DNA from 3 places in the Jeotgalibacillus malaysiensis genome. Region 2 is predicted to be linked to each of the others. Evidence: riboswitches for the same ligand, from Rfam matches in the RefSeq annotation. Region 2 holds a riboswitch; each other region holds the start of a gene.

Region 1 (5,912 bases), 1.6 Mb from region 2:
ACGTGAGCAGCTGAGAAAAGAGTTTCTTGAAGCGGATATTGGCGTCACCGGCTGTAACTTTGCAGTTGCAGAATCAGGCAGTATTTCACTTGTCACGAATGAAGGAAATGCGCGTCTTGCAACAGCACTTCCTAAAACGCAGATCACAGTGATGGGAATGGAGCGCGTTGTGCCGACATGGGAAGAGCTTGATATTTTAGTCAGCATGCTGTGCCGCAGTGCAGTTGGTCAGAAGCTGACAAGCTATGTGACCGGACTGACAGGTGCAAAAGGGGAAGGCGACCTTGATGGACCGGAAGAGTTCCACTTAGTAATCGTTGATAACGGCCGTTCAAAAATACTCGGTACTGAATTTCAGGCGGCGCTTCACTGTATCCGCTGCGCAGCGTGTATTAATGTGTGCCCTGTGTATCGGCACGTCGGCGGCCATTCTTACGGCTCCATTTACCCGGGACCGATCGGCGCAGTGCTGACACCACTTTTAGAAGGATATGAGGATCATCAGGAGCTCCCATATGCCTCAACCTTATGTGCAGCCTGTACAGATGCCTGTCCGGTGAAAATTCCGCTGCATGAAATGCTTGTTATGCACAGACGTAATATTGCTGAAGAAAAGCGTACAACGTTATCTGAAACGCTTGCGATGAAAGGATTCGGTATGGTTGCAAGTTCACCGTCACTTTTTAATATGAGTACAAGAACGGCACCGTTTATGCTGTCTCCATTTACAAAAGAAGGTTCGATTAAGAAGGGGCCGGGACCGATGAAGCCATGGACAGATGTCAGGGATTTCCCTGAAACAAGTAAAGAGCGGTTCCGTGACTGGTTCAAATCACGTGACGGGAAAGGAGACGCACAATGATACAAAACCGTGAAAGTTTTTTATCACACGTGGCAGAACAGCTTGGACGCAAGCCGCGTACGGAAGGTGTAGTAAGACCTGACTATAAGCATAAGCCGCATTTGGAAGTCATGAAGGATTATTCAAAGGATCAGCTTGTCGAAGTGTTAAAAACACAGTGTCTGGCAATTCACACTGATTTTAAGGAGACAAAAAAAGCAGATCTGTCTGAGGTGATCGACCAGGTGCTTGAAGAATATGATGCCAAGTCAGTTATAACGTGGGATGACCCACGTTTTGAAGCGTTTGGTCTGAAGGACTTTCAATCGAGAGAATCAGTCGATGTGTGGCGTGCTGAAAACGGCAGTGATTCAGTAGCGCTTGCTGAAAAAGCAGATGTCGGCATCACATTTTCAGATTATACGCTCGCTGAATCAGGTACGGTTGTGCTGCTGAGTGAAAGCGGTAAAGGCAGATCTGTCAGTCTCTTGCCGACTTATTACATTGCCATTATTCCCAAAAGCACGCTTGTACCGCGTATGACGCAGGCAACGACTGCAATTCATCAGATGGCTGAACGTGGCGAGCGCGTGCCGTCATGCGTGAATTTTATCAGTGGCCCGAGTAACAGTGCTGATATTGAAATGAGTCTTGTAGTAGGTGTTCATGGACCGATCCGTGCGTGTTATATTCTTGTTGATGATGAATAAAGAGCAGGACCGGCTGAGACAGAAATCAGCCGGTCCTGTGCTATAATAAAGACATTAGAATCAAACGGGGTGCAGGTCATGGCGTTTAAGCAGGTACAGACAAAAAAGATATCAGAAGTGATCCGCGAACAGCTGGAAGAGATGATCCGCAAGGGGGATTTCAAACCGGGGGAGCGGCTTGATTCTGTTGAAAAGCTGGCAAAGGAATTCAACGTCAGCCGATCGGCCGTCCGTGAAGCGCTCAGTGCACTGCGCGCAGTCGGGCTTATTACGATCCGGCAGGGTGAAGGCACGTTTATTAATAAGTTTGACTTCTCTGAGCTGATTGCGCCGGTTGCAGATACATTTATTTCAAAGCAGGAAATGCTTGAACTATTTGAGGTGCGGAAAATTCTGGAGGCAGGTGCCGCAAAGCTTGCAGCTGAGAACCGAACGGATGGGCAGTTAGCTGAAATGAAAAGTGCACTCGTTGAAATGGATGCAGCAGAAGGCAATCAGGATCTCGGTGAAAAAGCAGATGTTAAATTTCACCTGGCAATTGCCGGGAGTTCAGGTAACAACCTGCTGAAGGATATGATGCACCAGATGGCTGAGACGCTGGGGAAGACGATGTATGAAAGCAGACGGATCGCATTGTTTGCTGATCAGGAGCAGTTTCACAGGCTGCAAGTTGAGCACCAGGCGATTTTTGAAGCTGTGAGCAGCCGGGATGGTGAAGAGGCTGAGCGTGCTATGCTAGAGCATTTGAGAAATGTGGAGCAGACACTGATTGATTTTCACGGGAATCAATAGCTAAGCTGCAGCGGCATAGTCCGCTGTGGCTTTTGCTATGTTATGCAGTCTCTTTTAAGCGTTGTAATAGTTTAAGCACTCTTTCATAGCATAATAAATAAAGCGTGCTATGAGAGGGGTAAAATGCTTTTTAAAAAGAGCATCGCAATTATGGTTGGAAGTTTCATGCTGGCGGTCGGAATAAACGGTTTTTTAGTGCCGCATCATCTGCTTGACGGTGGTATGATTGGACTTGCATTAATTGCACATTACTATTTTGATATACAGGCGGGCCTGGCAATGATTTTGTTAAGTGTGCCATTATTTATTTATGCCTGGTTTTTCAAAAGAGCGTATTTTTATAACAGTCTTCACGGATTATTCGTTTCATCTCTGCTGATTGACTGGCTGTCACCGCTTAGAACATTGTTACAAATGCCTATTCTTCCGAGTGTCATTGCAGGTGGATTGTTAATCGGGTGTGGCATTGGACTTATGCTGAGATTTGATACGAGTACGGGTGGTACGGACCTGCTGGCTCATATCATTTCTAAAGCGTCTTCGATTAACGCAGGAATCGTTATATTTATGATTGACGGAATGGTTGTTATTATTGGATATCAGGCGATTGGACTGCACACATTTTTATATTCCTGTGGTGTCATCACCATTGTCGGTGCTGCAACCGCAATAACTGTGTACCGTAAACAGAACGAATAACTTGCCGGTTTTTGATAAAATGTCATGAAATGAACTCTTCCTTGCCAAATGATTATTTTTCAGGTAAGATGTCATTATTCAATATATAGTATTAATATGTTTTTTATGTAACTACATATAGTGTTGCCGAAAGATAAGATGCGAATGTTCGCTTAAAAGGGAATCCGGTGCGAATCCGGAACTGCCCCCGCAACTGTATGTGCTGACGAAATGGACAGTCCACTGTATAAGAGAGCTTTCTAAAAGGGTGCTTATATGGGAAGGGTTCAGAGTAGAGTGACGCACGAGTCAGGAGACCTGTCTTATTTTTTGTTTTCATTTCTTCGGGGTGTGAGGAAAGAAACGATGGCTTTATCAGACAGGTTCCATGTGTGGACTATGCTCTTATAATGCAAATCGTTTTATCTAACCGCCTATTCCGATAGGCGGTTTTTTCTTGTTCTTTTAACCTACAAACAAACAGAGAAGGTTATTGGAGCATAATCCTGCTGCAGGCACAGAGGGCGAAGACTCCCGCCCGGGGACAGGAAAGCCTAGCCCTCTGTGTTGGCATCGGCGCCAGAAAATACATTTAATAAAATCGGAGGTTCTCAAAATGACCACACAAAAACCAATCAATCTTCATCAGACGCTGCAAACGATCAAAGACACAGCAGTCAAATACAAGCTCGATGCAACTGAACTGATGGACCAGCTCACACAAAGAGAAGACACTGCACGCGACTTTGCCATGCACTATGCGCTGAACCGGGTCGCAATGGACGCACCGGACTGGACGTACCTTGCAGCGGGACTCTACCTGGACGAACTGTATGACCAGGCAGCAGCTAACCGGAATTATGATTCCACGCAAAAATACGGCAGCTTCTATCAGCTGATCGAAACACTGATACATAAAGACATTTACACAGAAGAACTCAATACTTATTCAAAGGCTGACATTGAAGAGCTTGGATGGGAAATCACACCTGAGCGGGATCACCTTTTCAACTATATCGGTCTGTTCCTGCTGGCTGACCGTTATCTGGCCCGTGACCATGAACGTAACCTTTACGAGCTGCCACAGGAGCGATTTATGATCATTGCGATGCTGCTGATGAAAAATGAAGCCCTTGAAAAGAGACTGTCACTCGTAAAAGAAGCGTACTGGGCGATGAGTAATCTATTCATGACGGTTGCAACACCGACTTTATCAAATGCCGGAAAAAAGACGGGGCAGCTTGCATCCTGCTTTATTGATACGGTGGAGGATTCGCTGGATGGCATTTACACAAATAACTGGGATATTGCACGGCTCAGTAAGGACGGTGGCGGAATCGGCGTTTATTACGGAAAGGTAAGGGCGCTTGGCTCTGATATTAAAAAGTTTAAAGGGAATTCTTCAGGCGTTATTCCGTGGATCCGTTTATTAAATAACACAGCTGTCAGTGTGGATCAGCTTGGTCAGAGACAGGGCGCTGTTGCAGTGTATCTGGATGTATTTCATAAAGATATGATGAACGGCTTTCTTGATCTGAAAACGAATAATGGGGATGAAAGAAGAAAAGCGCACGATATTTTCACAGGTGTATCGATTCCGGATTTATTTATGCACAAGCTGCAGGAAACGAATGAGTCGGGCCGCAGTGTCGGAGAGTGGCACACGTTCTGCCCGCATGAAGTGAAAACTATTATGGGTTGGAAAGACGAGCAGGGGAATCCTCTTGGTCTGGAGGATTTTTATGATGAGGCTGACCGCAAGTATTTTACTGAGAAATACGAAGAGGCAGTAAACCATCCGCTTTTACCGAGAAAGTCTTACCGGGCAATGGATATGATGGCGCGCATCATGGTGTCACAGCTTGAAACCGGGACGCCGTATATGTTTTACCGTGATGAAGTGAACCGTCAGAACCCAAATAAAATCACAGAAGGCCGGACGTCGATTTATTGCAGTAACCTGTGTACAGAAATTGCACAGAACATGTCAGCGACGACAATTACAAAAGAATATGAGGATGAAGACGGAAATATTGTGATTGTACGCAAGCCTGGTGACTTTGTCGTCTGCAATCTCTCATCTATTAACCTTTCACGCGCTGTCAAAGAGGATGTGCTGAAGAGGCTCATTCCAATCCAGGTCAGAATGCTGGATAACGTCATTGATCTAAACAATATTACGGTTGGTCAGGCGCAGCGGACCAATAGGAAATACCGTGCGATCGGGCTTGGTACATTCGGCTGGCACCATCTGCTCGCACTTGAAAGCATCCAGTGGGAGTCTGAAGAAGCAGTCGACTATGCGGATAAACTCTATGAAACAATTGCATTTGAAACGATCAAAGCATCGAATGCACTTGCTGAGGAAAAAGGTTCTTACAGTCAGTTTGACGGATCAGAATGGCAGACAGGCCGCTATTTTGAAAGAAAAGGATATCAGTCAGAAGAGTGGCAGTCGCTTCAAAAGGATGTGCAGGAAAAAGGGATTCGCAACGGCTGGCTGATGGCAGTTGCACCGAATTCATCCACGGCAAAAATCGGCGGGTCAACCGACGGGATTGATCCGATCTATGCGGTTGAGTACGCAGAAGAGAAGAAAAATTTCAAGTTTAAAGTTACAGTGCCTGATCTGGATCACAAAACCTACAGCTATTACAGAAAGAGCCGTCATGAGCTTGATCAGCTGTGGAGTATCAGACAGAATGCTGCGCGTCAGAAGCATGTGGATCAGGGCATCAGCTTTAACTTTTACGTGAAGCATACGATCAAAGCAAAAGAGCTATTGAATATGCATATGGAAGCCTGGAAAAACGGGCTGAAAACAACATATTACGTCAGAAGTACATCACAGGCTGAGATTGAAGAATGTGAAGCGTGCCACAGCTAAGGAG
Region 2 (5,912 bases):
TGGGAAGGTAAGGTCATAGAGCATGCCTCCGATCCAGCAGCATGCAAGAAACAGCCAGGCTGTCCGGTGCATGATGGTAATAGTTTGTTCAATATGGTGTACGGTTAGCGGATCATCAGACAGACCGATGACCGGCCTGTTTGAGATCACACCCTGATATGTATTGGTTCCGCCGAGTTTAATATGTAAGAGCAGTGCGACAGCTGCTTCACCCCAGCCGCTATTTGGACTTGGGTGCTTTTTTGACTGCGCCGGCAGTACTTTTAAAAGCGCTGACCTCTTCCCGTTTGCAGGCTTTACTGTCAGCAGCATGAGAAGCGCGGTGATTCTTGCCGGAATCCAGTTCGCAAAGTCATCAAGCTTTGCGCTTGCCCAGCCGTACTCTGCGTAGCGTTCGTTTTTGTAGCCGACAATTGAGTCACCCGTGTTGATCGCTTTGTATCCCCACATGCCCGGTGCGCCAAATAAAAGTGCAAAGAACATTGGTGCAGTGACTCCGTCGCTTGTATTCTCAGCGACAGTTTCAATTGTTCCGCGTGCAATGGCGGATTCATCGAGTTTTTCTGTGTCCCGCCCGACTATCCAGGAAAGCTTTGTTCTGGCTTCTTTCATCTCTCCTTTTTGAAGCGGCGCTGAGACTTCTTTTGCTGCGTCAGCCAGACTTTTAGAGGCGAGTGCTGATGTAATAAGGATCGTTTCAAGCATAAAGCCTGCGCTCCAGTGGATCTGATAGCTCCCGTAAACGACTAAAGCTGTCATCAATATCGTCATTGCAACGACAGAAAATACGCCAAAGATCCCTTTCAGCTTCCGTGATCTTCCTTTATTTAACCTGTGCTCAAGCCATATAATGAAAGACCCGATCCACCTGACAGGGTGCGGCCAGGCGGGCGGATCTCCAATAAACCGATCAAGGCAGAGCGCAATGGTAATTGCGGCTGCGTGTGTGATCATGATATTCCCTTTCTTTCACGGTAAATATTAATGGCTTCTGTTGTACATTCCACAATCCCTTTTCCAATCAGCTTACCGAGCGGTGTAATGGATCCCGCATATTGAACGAATGATCCATGCTGCGTTGCTGCCACCATGGCACTGTCAGTTGACGTGCCGGTTGCAAGTGTACCTGTGAGCGGATCTTTGACATCGGCGTTTTGCAGCGCTTTAACTTTCGCTTCAGTTGCCGTCATCATCGCTTGAATAAACGCTTCATCAGACAGTTTTCCGTTGATGAAGATCCAGCTGTTGATGGTACCGATTGTCGCCTGATGATTCCGTTCATGTGAAAGTGAGACGTCAACCGCATTTCCAACTCCGGCTGTCACAGCAATCACGACTGACAATCCGTTCTCTTCGTATTCACGGATCACAACATCCTCAACCAGCACAGCGGTCATCATCCCAACTGTGTCAGCTGCGTTCCATCCATTTTTGTCAGCATACATTTTCATATCCTCACAGCTGTCGTCACATTCATAATCCATCGTTACATGCCGGTTCACGAAATGATGATACCACCCAAGCCCCGCTCCGATCACTGCGGATGATAATGTCTTAAGCGACTGAGGCGCTTTGACATGAATATGGTCAGCCGTAATGGTGAAATGATCTTTTGTGATCTCTGACCGCATGCTCTGCCCATGGTTTGGCAGCAGGGTAACCTGCGGCTTCGGGAGCTCAGGGTGTGACTGTGTATGCACACGTGCCTGATACACATGCTCAACCGTTTTTTTGTTCAGCACATGTCCCGGTTCAGCCAGCTGCACGGTTTTACCGTTGTGTAAAAGCAGCAGGCGGTCGCAGTATAATGAGGCAATATTTAGATCATGAAAAATCGATATCACCGTCAGTTCATGCGTTTCTGTCCATTCCTTCAGGAGATCAAGCAGCTGTTTCTGGTAAGACAAGTCCAGATGGTTTGTCGGCTCATCGAGTAAAAGCAGCTTCGGTTCCTGTGCAAGTGCCTGCGCTAAAAATACACGCTGACGTTCCCCGCCTGAAAGATCCTGAATCGATTTCCCTTCAAATTCAAGGACGCCGGTCTGATTCATTGCTTCTTTGACCGCTTTTTCATCATGCGCAGTCCATGGTGCAAACATGCCTTTCTGGTGAGGATAGCGGCCCATTGACACCGTTTCACGAACCGTATAGTCAAATGCATGACTGTGCAGCTGCGGAAGTACGGCGATTTCACGGGCGAGCTGCTTCGCTGAATAATCTTTGAGTGGCTGGCCTTTAAAAGAAACATCCCCTAGACGGCACGGCAGCAGTCCGCTGATCATTTTCATGAGCGTCGTTTTTCCGCTGCCATTAGGTCCGAGAATGCCTAAAATCTCCTGCTTCCGAAGTTCAAATGAAACATTTTTCACGACGTCCTTTTCGCCATATCCACCGCTTATTTGTGAAGCCTTCAGCATCGCTATCCTCTCCTTTCCTTACGTTTTTGAATGAGTATCAGTCCAAATACCGGTGCTCCGATTAAAGCTGTGATCACACCGATTGGGAGTTCAGTCGGTGCAACAATTGTTCTTGCGACAAGGTCACATAAGATGAGCAGGCTGGCTCCATTTAGAATAGAAAGCGGCAGCACATGACGGTGATCTGAACCTGTAAGCATTCTGACCATATGCGGCACCACAAGCCCGACAAAGCCGATCGTTCCTGACACGGCTACTGCTGCGCCGGTCAGTAGTGAACCTGAAGCTAACACCACAAACTTTCTCTGCTGAACGTTTACCCCTAAATGCTGGGCCCGCTCCTCACCAAATGCCATAGCATTCAGCTCCCGTGCGTTCCACATTAACAGGATTGCACCAATGATAAAGAACGGCGCAATCAGGCGGATATACTCCCAGCCTCTCATCGACACACTGCCAAGCAGCCAGTTGATGATCTGTCTGAGCTCTTCACCGGTTAATGCAATCATCAGGGATAGAATCGAGCCGAGAAATGAACTGAAAATAATTCCTGTCAGAATAATCGTTTCCATTTTCATTGATTTCTCGACCATTCTGGCAAAGCCAAGCACAATGATCAATGTGAGCAGCGCTGCTAAAATACTGATCACAGGCAATGTGAAGCTGCCAAGACCCGGAATCGTCAGTCCGAGGAAAATGGTCGCAACAGCACCGACTGACGCGCCGGATGAAACCCCAAGTGTATAGGGGTCAGCGAGCGGATTTTTCAGGAGTCCCTGAAAAGAAGCCCCTGCAATCGCAAGAGATGCGCCAACAAGGGCAGCAAGTACAACCCGTGGAAATCTGATATCAAGCACGATTGAGCTGAACATTGGATCCAGCGCTTCCCGGTTACTGAACGCCCCTGCAAAAATGCTGAGCATGTCCATGACAGGCACTCTTACAGAGCCGACTGTCACTCCGAGTGTGAATGCAGTCAATAAAAGCAGGAGGGAAACAGCGTATCCCGACCAGACCTTATTCCGCGAAAACATCAGGATAGATCGCTTCTGCAAGCGCCTGCGTTCCTTCTACAAGTCTCGGGCCTGAACGTGTAACCGGGTCTGAAGGAACTAAATAGACATCTTCATTTGTTACTGCCGTTACCTCGCTGAAGCCTTCATAACCCATCCATTGCTCCACTGCATCCTCTACGAAATCTCCAAATGTCAGTAATGCAACCTCCGGATTGCGCGTAACGACTTCCTCTTCTGTTAACGGTACAAAGCCTTCCTGATCTGCCATCACATTTTCAGCATTGATCAGATCAAGCATTTCCTGAATAAACGTGTTGTTTGCTGCTACATACATTTCAGGCGGTCCAGCCACATCCACTAACACTGACTTCTGGTCCTCTTCTGAAATCGCTGAAGCCTTTTCGGCAATCTCATCAAAGCCTGCCTGCATATCTGCAATAATCTGCTCTGCTTCTTCAGTTGTTCCTGTTACCTGACCAATCATGTCGATCGTGTCGTACACTTCATCAAACGTCATTGCATTTTCAATCACAACAACCGGAATGCCTGCATCTTCAATCTGCTGAAGACCATCTGCACCACCCGGATTCGATGCATGCGCAAGCACAACATCAGGCTGAAGGGAGATAATCTTTTCTACGTTAAACTCCATGCCCCCGATTTTTTCAACTTCCATTGCTTCTTCAGGGTAGTTGTCAAAGTCAGATACACCAACAATTTCTTCATCAAGTCCAAGTGCGTATGCAATTTCTGTATTACTAGGCAGCATGGATACGATCGCATCAGGCTGCTCTTCGATTGTGATCTCATCACCATTTGCATCTGTTACTGTGACAGGGAATGATGATTCAGATTCAGCAGGCTCTTCAGCTGACTCCTCCTGCTGATCTTCTGCTGGCGTTTCCTCTGTTGTTTCTTCTGCGCTGTCCGAGCAGGCTGCAAGTACGCCTGCTGCGAGTAAAACTGGTAACCATTTTTTCATTTTGTGTTCCTCCGTCTTTTTATGTAAGTTTTTTTGAGTAAAAGTTTGGCGCCTGATCTCCGCTCCAGACGGACGCTTTCCACTGCATCAGCGCTGTAAACTTCAGTTTGTATGGACTAATCACATTCATGTATCACTTAACGTGATTTACTGACAATCCCCCTTTTTATTTTTGACAATAAAAAAACATCTCACGCGGGAGATGCAGGGTTGCAGGGTATAGCCGTATGTAAAAAACGGAGAGACTGCAACACCCGCCCATATCCTCGTAGGCGTGTCTGGTGCTTGGAATCAAGGCAGGTCTCCTGACTTATGACGTCTGAGTGTTTGTCTCCTTCCCATAGCTTAAGCTACAGTGGCTGTGGCAGACACATGTCATTTACAGTGGCGGGACCGCGCTGGAATTGCACCAGCTTCCCTTTTAACTGATCATTGATGATCAGCACCTCTATCCGTTCATATTGAAATGTTTTTTCAATGCTATTATAGCACTTAGTTTTGGTAAGTGTACAAGGGATTTTTCATCAGCGGGGTTGTGGTTCAGGAGAAAACCAGTGACGTTCAGGAGATTTTGTCGGTGGTTCCGAAAATCATGCCAAATGACCTGTCACCCAAGCCCACTTAAAAGCCGCCCGGCGCAGGCCGGACGGCAGACAAATCAGCTTTTGATTTCTAATGGTCTTAAGCTCGCTTCGATTTGCGCACGTTTTGGCTCAAGGAATGGTGGCAGTGCAAGTTCCTCCCCAAGGTGCTCCATATCTTCATCTGTTGCAAAGCCCGGCTCATCTGTTGCCAGCTCAAACAGAATGCCGTTTGACTCGCGGAAGTAAATTGAGCGGAAATAATAACGGTCCACTTCTCCTGATGTCATCAGACCAAAGCTTCGAATGCGTTCATCCCACTTTTCATAGTCTTCAAAAGTTGGAATCCGGAATGCTACGTGGTGCACACTTCCCCGCCCAGGACGTTCTGGCGGAAGATCAGGCCGCTCCTCGATATGCACTTCAGCACCAGTGCCGCCTTCTGCAACCGACATAACCTGGATTGCAGGCAGTTCAGCACCGGCACGGTTCGGATACTCGCTCACCTTTTCAAACCCAAGCACCTGCTCAAGCACTGCGATCGTTTTTTCTGCGCGGCGCACAGTCAGTGTGACAGGTCCAAGTCCAACAATTGCATGCTCTTCCGGAACATCAGCACCGGTCCATGGCACACCGGGTGCTACCCCTTCTTCACCATTATCTGCAACAAGCATGAGGCGTGATCCTTCTTCATCCTCAAAATAAAGTGTGTCGCGGCCTGCACGCTTTTCAATATCATCATGACGGACATTTAACTCTTCAAAACGCTTTTTCCAGTAGTGAAGAGATTCAGTCGTCGGCACACGGAATGCCGTATTTGAAATACTTGAAACGCCCGGGTAAGTGCGCCCGGCCATCGGGATATCAAAGTAAGTCATATCTGTTCCCGGACTGCCTACTGCATCCGCATAAAACA
Region 3 (5,912 bases), 1.5 Mb from region 2:
CAAAGCGATCCTGATCACTATCCTGAGGCGAAAGAGGCAGCCTGGACATTTTTGAAAAATCAGGGCTGGGATGATACTGTCGCTGGGGATTGGAAGCGTGCTGAAGTGAGAGAAATTACAGCTGATGAAAGTCATCATCTATTAGAGGATGCATACAGGGGTAAAGATGCATTATATGTGATCTTCAAAAATAAAGAAAACCTGACGAATGGTACACCGAATATTTTGGTTGATCCTGAAACAAATGAAGTCATGGGATACACGGCAACTGAATAACCAGATTGAATCCAACCGGACAGAAAAAAGACGATTGGCCAGCCTTCTGAACCCAAACCATCAAATCGCAAAAACTGAAGTGACATTTTTATGATTACTAATAACGCTTTTAATTTGGGCATAAGGATCGCCAGGTGACATCATCAGCGGCCCAATCATCTGACCACTTTCAAGGTTCTTCAGATGAAAATAAGATAACTGACGGTCTTTATTATTAAAAATTGCATACGCCCAAAATCCCGTATGCTTGTCATTTGATACAATTCCGCTTTCTGTACATTTAAAAATATCTTTATGTGCTTCCATTACCTATCCTCCTGTTAATAGACAGTATTCGCTGCGGCAGTATAGAGACTGCCGCAGCGTCAACCGCTTTTCAATCAGCTGTTTCTTTGCAGCCTTCTGACTCTTGCAGATTCAAATAACCTGATCTCATCTTCTGATTCAGGCAGGACAGGTTCAACGCTTCTTGGCTCACTATTAGCGTTTACTGCCACCATCGTCAGAAATGACTCGGTTGTCAGTGTCCGTTCACCTGTTGCGACGTGCTCAACTTCCACTTTCACATACACTTCCATAGATGTTTTACCTGTATAAGTGACGAATGATTCAAGTGTCAGCAGATCTCCCACTTTTGCGGATGAGCGAAAGTGAACAGAATCGATTGACGCTGTCACTACGACCCCGCCTGCATGCTTCATCGCTGATAGAGCTGCCATTTCATCAATATAGGCCAGGACTTTTCCGCCAAAAATCGTGTTCAGATGGTTGGTGTCAGGCGGCAGTACGAGCCTTGTCTGAACCGTTCTTGAATGTTTGACGGGCTTCCCTGTTAAACGCATCACCGGCTTCTCTCCAGCGTTTCTGCTCTGACCTGTTCAGCTGCCTGAACCATGTTTTCGAGCGCCTCAAGTACTTCCTGTCCGCTGCGTGTTTTCAATCCGCAATCAGGGTTCACCCACAGCAGCTTTGCAGGCAGTACGGATAAAGCTTTATGAAGCTGCGCCGTCATTTCTTCGACCGAAGGGATCCGTGGGCTGTGAATATCATAGACACCAGGTCCTATCCCTTTTTGATAGCCATGTGTTGAAAAGGCAGTCAGTAAATCACCATGACTTCTCGAAAATTCAATTGAAATTACATCTGCATCCATATCACTGATCATCGGCATACTGTCTTCAAAAGAGGAATAACACATATGCGTATGAATCTGAGTAGATGGCTGGACACTTGAAGTAGCAATTCTGAATGCTTTTACAGCGGTATGAATATAGTCATCCTGATCCGCTTTCTTTAAAGGCAGCCCCTCCCTGATTGCAGGTTCATCCACCTGAATCATCCGGATTCCTGCTTTCTCTAGAGAAAGCACTTCCTGACGGATTGCATGTGCCAGCTGGTAAAAAACATGTTCAGATGGGCGATCTTCTCTGACAAAGGACCATTTTGCAATTGTAATTGGCCCTGTCAGCATTCCCTTTACCGGCTTGTCGGTCAGAGACTGGGCGTATACCGTTTCCTCAAGCGTCATTGGCTTTTCCCACCAGATATCATCATGAATCAGCGGCGGCTTCACGCATCTCGAGCCATATGACTGAACCCATCCGTTTTTTGTAAAAGCCATCCCTTCAAGTTTCTCGCCAAAATATTCAACCATATCATTGCGCTCGAACTCACCGTGCACAAGCACATCAAGGTTTAATTCCTCCTGAAGGCGGATCCACTTTGCAATCTGTTCTCTGATAAAATGCTGAAATGCTTCATCAGCCAGCTGCCCTTTTTTCCAGTCCCGTCTTTTTTGTCTTAGCTCCAGGGACTGCGGGAAAGAACCGATCGTCGTCACAGGAAACAGTGGAAGATTAAAATGCTGCTGCGCTTTAACCCTCTCTTCGTAAGGGACCCTTCTGTCCGGCACATTCAATACTGGCGCTCCTGTCACTTCGCGGTCTGCACTTTCTCCTTCACTCCATTGACGCGATGCAAACCGCTTTAACTCCACGAGCTTTTCATCAGCGAAAGCAAGCTTGTGAATAATGTCAGGGGCCAGATCTGTTTCATTTTTTAATGTGACAGGCACGTGAAGCAGACTGCAGGATGGCTGAAGAATCAAACGGGATTGCTCAACTGATTCCAGTACCTGTTCAACTACTTTCTTCACACGTTTCTCGTCTGCCTTCCACACATTCCGTCCATTAATCACACCAAGCGCCAATTTTTTATTACCCGGGAAATGATTCGCCTTCAGCTGCGCCAACAACTTCTCTTCGCCATCCACTGCATCCAGTCCGATGACATCCACCGGCAAATCGTATAAATGATGCAGACCTTCCACTGAACCAAAATAAGTTTGCAGCCAGATGTTCGCTTCCGGTGCAGTTTCTTTTAATGTCTGGTAGGATTTTTTGATATCATTCATGACAAGCTCATCCTGATCCAGTGCTAAGACAGGTTCATCAAGCTGTATAAAAGATGCACCTGCCTTTGTTAATTCATTTAACAATTTCCCATACTCAACCAGCAGCCCATCCAGTAACTTCTGCTGATCGAATTGTCCTTTACTTAGTTTTAAAAGCGTCACCGGACCAATCAGTACAGGCTTCGTGTCAATTCCAAGCTCTTCTTTTGCTTCAAGGTACCACTCCAGCAGATGATTGTGCTGAAGCTGAGGCTTAGATTCTTCATTCAGCTCAGGCACGATATAGTGATAGTTTGTGTTAAACCATTTCGTCATTTCAGCTGCCGGCAATTCCTTTGTTCCTCTTGCTATGGCAAAGCGCTTTTCCTGATTCGGAAGATCACGAAATCTTTCAGGCTCCAGTCCAAACAATAGTGCGGCATCCAGCACATGGTCATACATTGAAAAGTCCCCGACCGGCACAAGGTCAATGCCTGCTTCATGCTGTTTCTTAATAGATGATAATCTGATCTCTTTTAGCTCTCTGGCCAGTTGATCATAAGAGATCTCACCCTTCCAGTGACGTTCAAGTGCTTTTTTCCATTCTCTGTTCTCTCCAATTCTCGGATAACCGATTGAAGAAGTTTTCAATGTCATACAATTGCCTCCCTTTTAGTTTCATCAATTAAAAAACCTCTTTTCCGTGTGAGGAAAAGAGGAAGAAGGCAGAATTATCCAGTGTCGAACCATATAGAGTTGATCACTGTCTCCACACTCCTCCCTATAACGCGTAGGTGATTAGCGTATTCATAACAGGCAGGTATCCTGACTTGGCTTCAACACCTCTGATCCCTTCCCGCATTGTGCAGTGGCTGATCAGAAGCTCCCCCCTTACAGTGGCGCGACCGTGCCGGAATTTCACCGGACTTCCCTATTATGTCAGCAAAGACTCTGCTGACACCTGAAATGATGCTATGAAATTATAAGAATCATCTGACATTCAGATAATGGTTTAAGGATATCTCAGGAGATTGTTAAATGCAAGAGGTTTAAAAAATATCCCTGTACCTCAGGTTCCCATTCAGCTAGATAAAAAACTGATGGAATCAGGCACAGGGATAGCATTCATTTATTTTACTTCAGCTGTTACTGGCAGACGAAGTGGCTTTAAAGCCCCGCTCCATGCGAGTACATCATCAAGCATTGCGTTGATATTCACAAGGTGTAATTCCTGCGGTGTAAATTTGCTCATACCTTCAAAATCAGTGAATAGTGAAAGTGTTGGATGTGTACGCACATCTGCGATTTTAATTTCTGCCATAATGCCTCTTAAGTGTTCAGCTGCGCGAGCGCCACCTGTAGAACCATAACTGACAATACCTGCAGCCTTGTTGTACCATGCTTCACGCGCGAAGTCGATTGCGTTTTTAAGCGAAGCTGAAATGCTATGATTGTATTCCTGAACAATAAATACAAACCCATCAAGGCTGTCCAGCTTCTCATTCCATGCTGCAATGCCCGGCTCAGTACCATCTGTTGTACCAAGGAACGGCAGGTTGTAATCTGCGATGTCTACGATTTCGTAGTCTGCGTCATTGCGCTGATCAGCGATGCCTTTTACCCATTCTCCTACCTGTGGACTTACTCGACCCTCACGTGTACTCCCTAAAATGATACCAATCTTTAATTTACCGTTTGTCATTTGTAATTCCTCCTCTTTTCGATGTCCAAATAAATGTCTTAAAAAACCCATTATGTTCACCACCTATGATTTCATTATTCCTGTTACTTTATACATTGACTATTCAAGAACACTGATTTATACATTCTTATAATCGGAGCCTGTTGAACACTCTTTTATACATTAAGTAACTTTATGAAACTAAGTATATAATTGAAACTAAATAAAATCAAGCTTTTAATTTTATTCAATTTTTTAAGGGAGTTTGTATCATAACCATACATTTGTTACATTTTGAAAAGATCAACATGGAAAGCGGTGGCAGGTGGCTAAATGTATATTTTTATTTTTGTGCTTGTTTTAGGGCCTTTATGGTCGATCACGAAGACGCTGGAAAAGCTGTCAGATAAGATTCTGGATAAACAGGACAGGCAGATTGCAATGCTGGAACAGATTGAATTAAAGCTGGAAGACAAAAATATAGAGAAGTAAAGGCAATGCCATTCAATTTATGAATGACTATGCCTTTACTTCTCTTGTAATACTTTAAATTCGCAGTAAATTGACAGAAGGGGTGAAATTGCAAATGAACTATAGTAAGTATTCTCTTATACTAAGTTTTACCGGAATTTTTATAGCATATATGATCTTTCCACCTTTCAACATAACCTTTGGAGAATGGTCTATGTTAGCTATTCCAATCGGTTTTGCTATTTATTTGACTGGCATAACATTTGGCATTATAGCTTTCCTTAAGAAAGAAAAAGGGCTAATTAAATATATTTCGTTACTTTCTATTCCGGCAGGTGTATTGTTTGTTGTTTTCATATCTCATTTATTCGGAGGAGAAATCTGAATCATTTAAAAAACCACTTAGAATTTTAAAACTCACCTCAGCATAAAGTCCAGAGAAAATTTAATCGACATTTCTCTTCATCTATTTCTTTTTTGAAGCAATATAAATCGCATTTCCTGCCACAATTAAAGCAATTAAAGCAAGATAGATGAGCACAAACGTCAGATTCAGCTCTCCTAAAACGATAAAAATCCCAATAAAGGTTCCGAGCATTGTTGCAATGGCATAGTCACTTAACTTCAACCCTGATTGAATAAGTTGATTCATTCTTACGCCCCCTTATTACAACTTATAGTTTACTCTATACCCGTAAACCATATAATGGATGCAATACCTAATGAAGACACATTCCACAGGTACAAGACAAATAAAAAAATCTCTGAGAAGAACCTTCCTTCTCAGAGACTTTTTCCAACTCTATTGCTTCTGCACCCGTGGCACTGTAAAAAACGTCACAACCGCAAACAGGAAAAACGCAATTAATAAAATCGTTCCCCCAACAATAAAGAACACGAGTACAAACGTGTCACCTAGATTTAACGGGTTGAGGTTATAAAACCACATACCTGAAGTCAATCCAATTGCGCCGATGATGGCTGAGATACAATGAATCGTCACCAGCTTTTTGTACTTAATCTCAAAGATCTGATAAAAGATTCCCCATGCGAAAACTGACAGCCAGCCCACTAACAAAATGTGCGCGTGGA

Evidence for each region. Region 2 has a riboswitch for cobalamin ahead of LG330_RS15665 (ABC transporter substrate-binding protein). Riboswitches for the same ligand answer to the same signal wherever they lie in the genome.
Region 1: linked by a shared signal. The riboswitch ahead of LG330_RS05680 (ribonucleoside-diphosphate reductase subunit alpha) and the one ahead of LG330_RS15665 (ABC transporter substrate-binding protein) in region 2 are both predicted to bind cobalamin.
Region 3: linked by a shared signal. The riboswitch ahead of metE (5-methyltetrahydropteroyltriglutamate--homocysteine S-methyltransferase) and the one ahead of LG330_RS15665 (ABC transporter substrate-binding protein) in region 2 are both predicted to bind cobalamin.

Annotation. Positions count from the first base shown of each region.
Region 1 covers NZ_CP085252.1:999,330-1,005,241, forward strand. The annotation lists gene LG330_RS05660 (LutB/LldF family L-lactate oxidation iron-sulfur protein) at 1-862, shown strand, start outside; gene LG330_RS05665 (lactate utilization protein C) at 859-1,551, shown strand; gene LG330_RS05670 (FadR/GntR family transcriptional regulator) at 1,630-2,343, shown strand; gene LG330_RS05675 (YitT family protein) at 2,467-3,042, shown strand; cobalamin riboswitch at 3,162-3,362, shown strand; gene LG330_RS05680 (ribonucleoside-diphosphate reductase subunit alpha) at 3,638-5,908, shown strand.
Region 2 covers NZ_CP085252.1:3,002,439-3,008,350, forward strand. The annotation lists gene LG330_RS15645 (pyridoxal phosphate-dependent aminotransferase) at 1-17, opposite strand, end outside; gene cbiB (adenosylcobinamide-phosphate synthase CbiB) at 1-954, opposite strand, end outside; gene LG330_RS15655 (adenosylcobinamide amidohydrolase) at 951-2,417, opposite strand; gene LG330_RS15660 (FecCD family ABC transporter permease) at 2,420-3,472, opposite strand; gene LG330_RS15665 (ABC transporter substrate-binding protein) at 3,435-4,415, opposite strand; cobalamin riboswitch at 4,693-4,880, opposite strand; gene LG330_RS15670 (ring-cleaving dioxygenase) at 5,074-5,912, opposite strand, start outside.
Region 3 covers NZ_CP085252.1:914,562-920,473, reverse strand. The annotation lists gene LG330_RS05245 (hypothetical protein) at 1-276, shown strand, start outside; gene LG330_RS05240 (hypothetical protein) at 337-582, opposite strand; gene LG330_RS05235 (acyl-CoA thioesterase) at 657-1,118, opposite strand; gene metE (5-methyltetrahydropteroyltriglutamate--homocysteine S-methyltransferase) at 1,118-3,325, opposite strand; cobalamin riboswitch at 3,466-3,648, opposite strand; gene LG330_RS05225 (NADPH-dependent FMN reductase) at 3,798-4,421, opposite strand; gene LG330_RS05220 (hypothetical protein) at 4,683-4,841, shown strand; gene LG330_RS05215 (hypothetical protein) at 5,035-5,205, shown strand; gene LG330_RS05210 (hypothetical protein) at 5,287-5,472, opposite strand; gene LG330_RS05205 (hypothetical protein) at 5,623-5,912, opposite strand, start outside.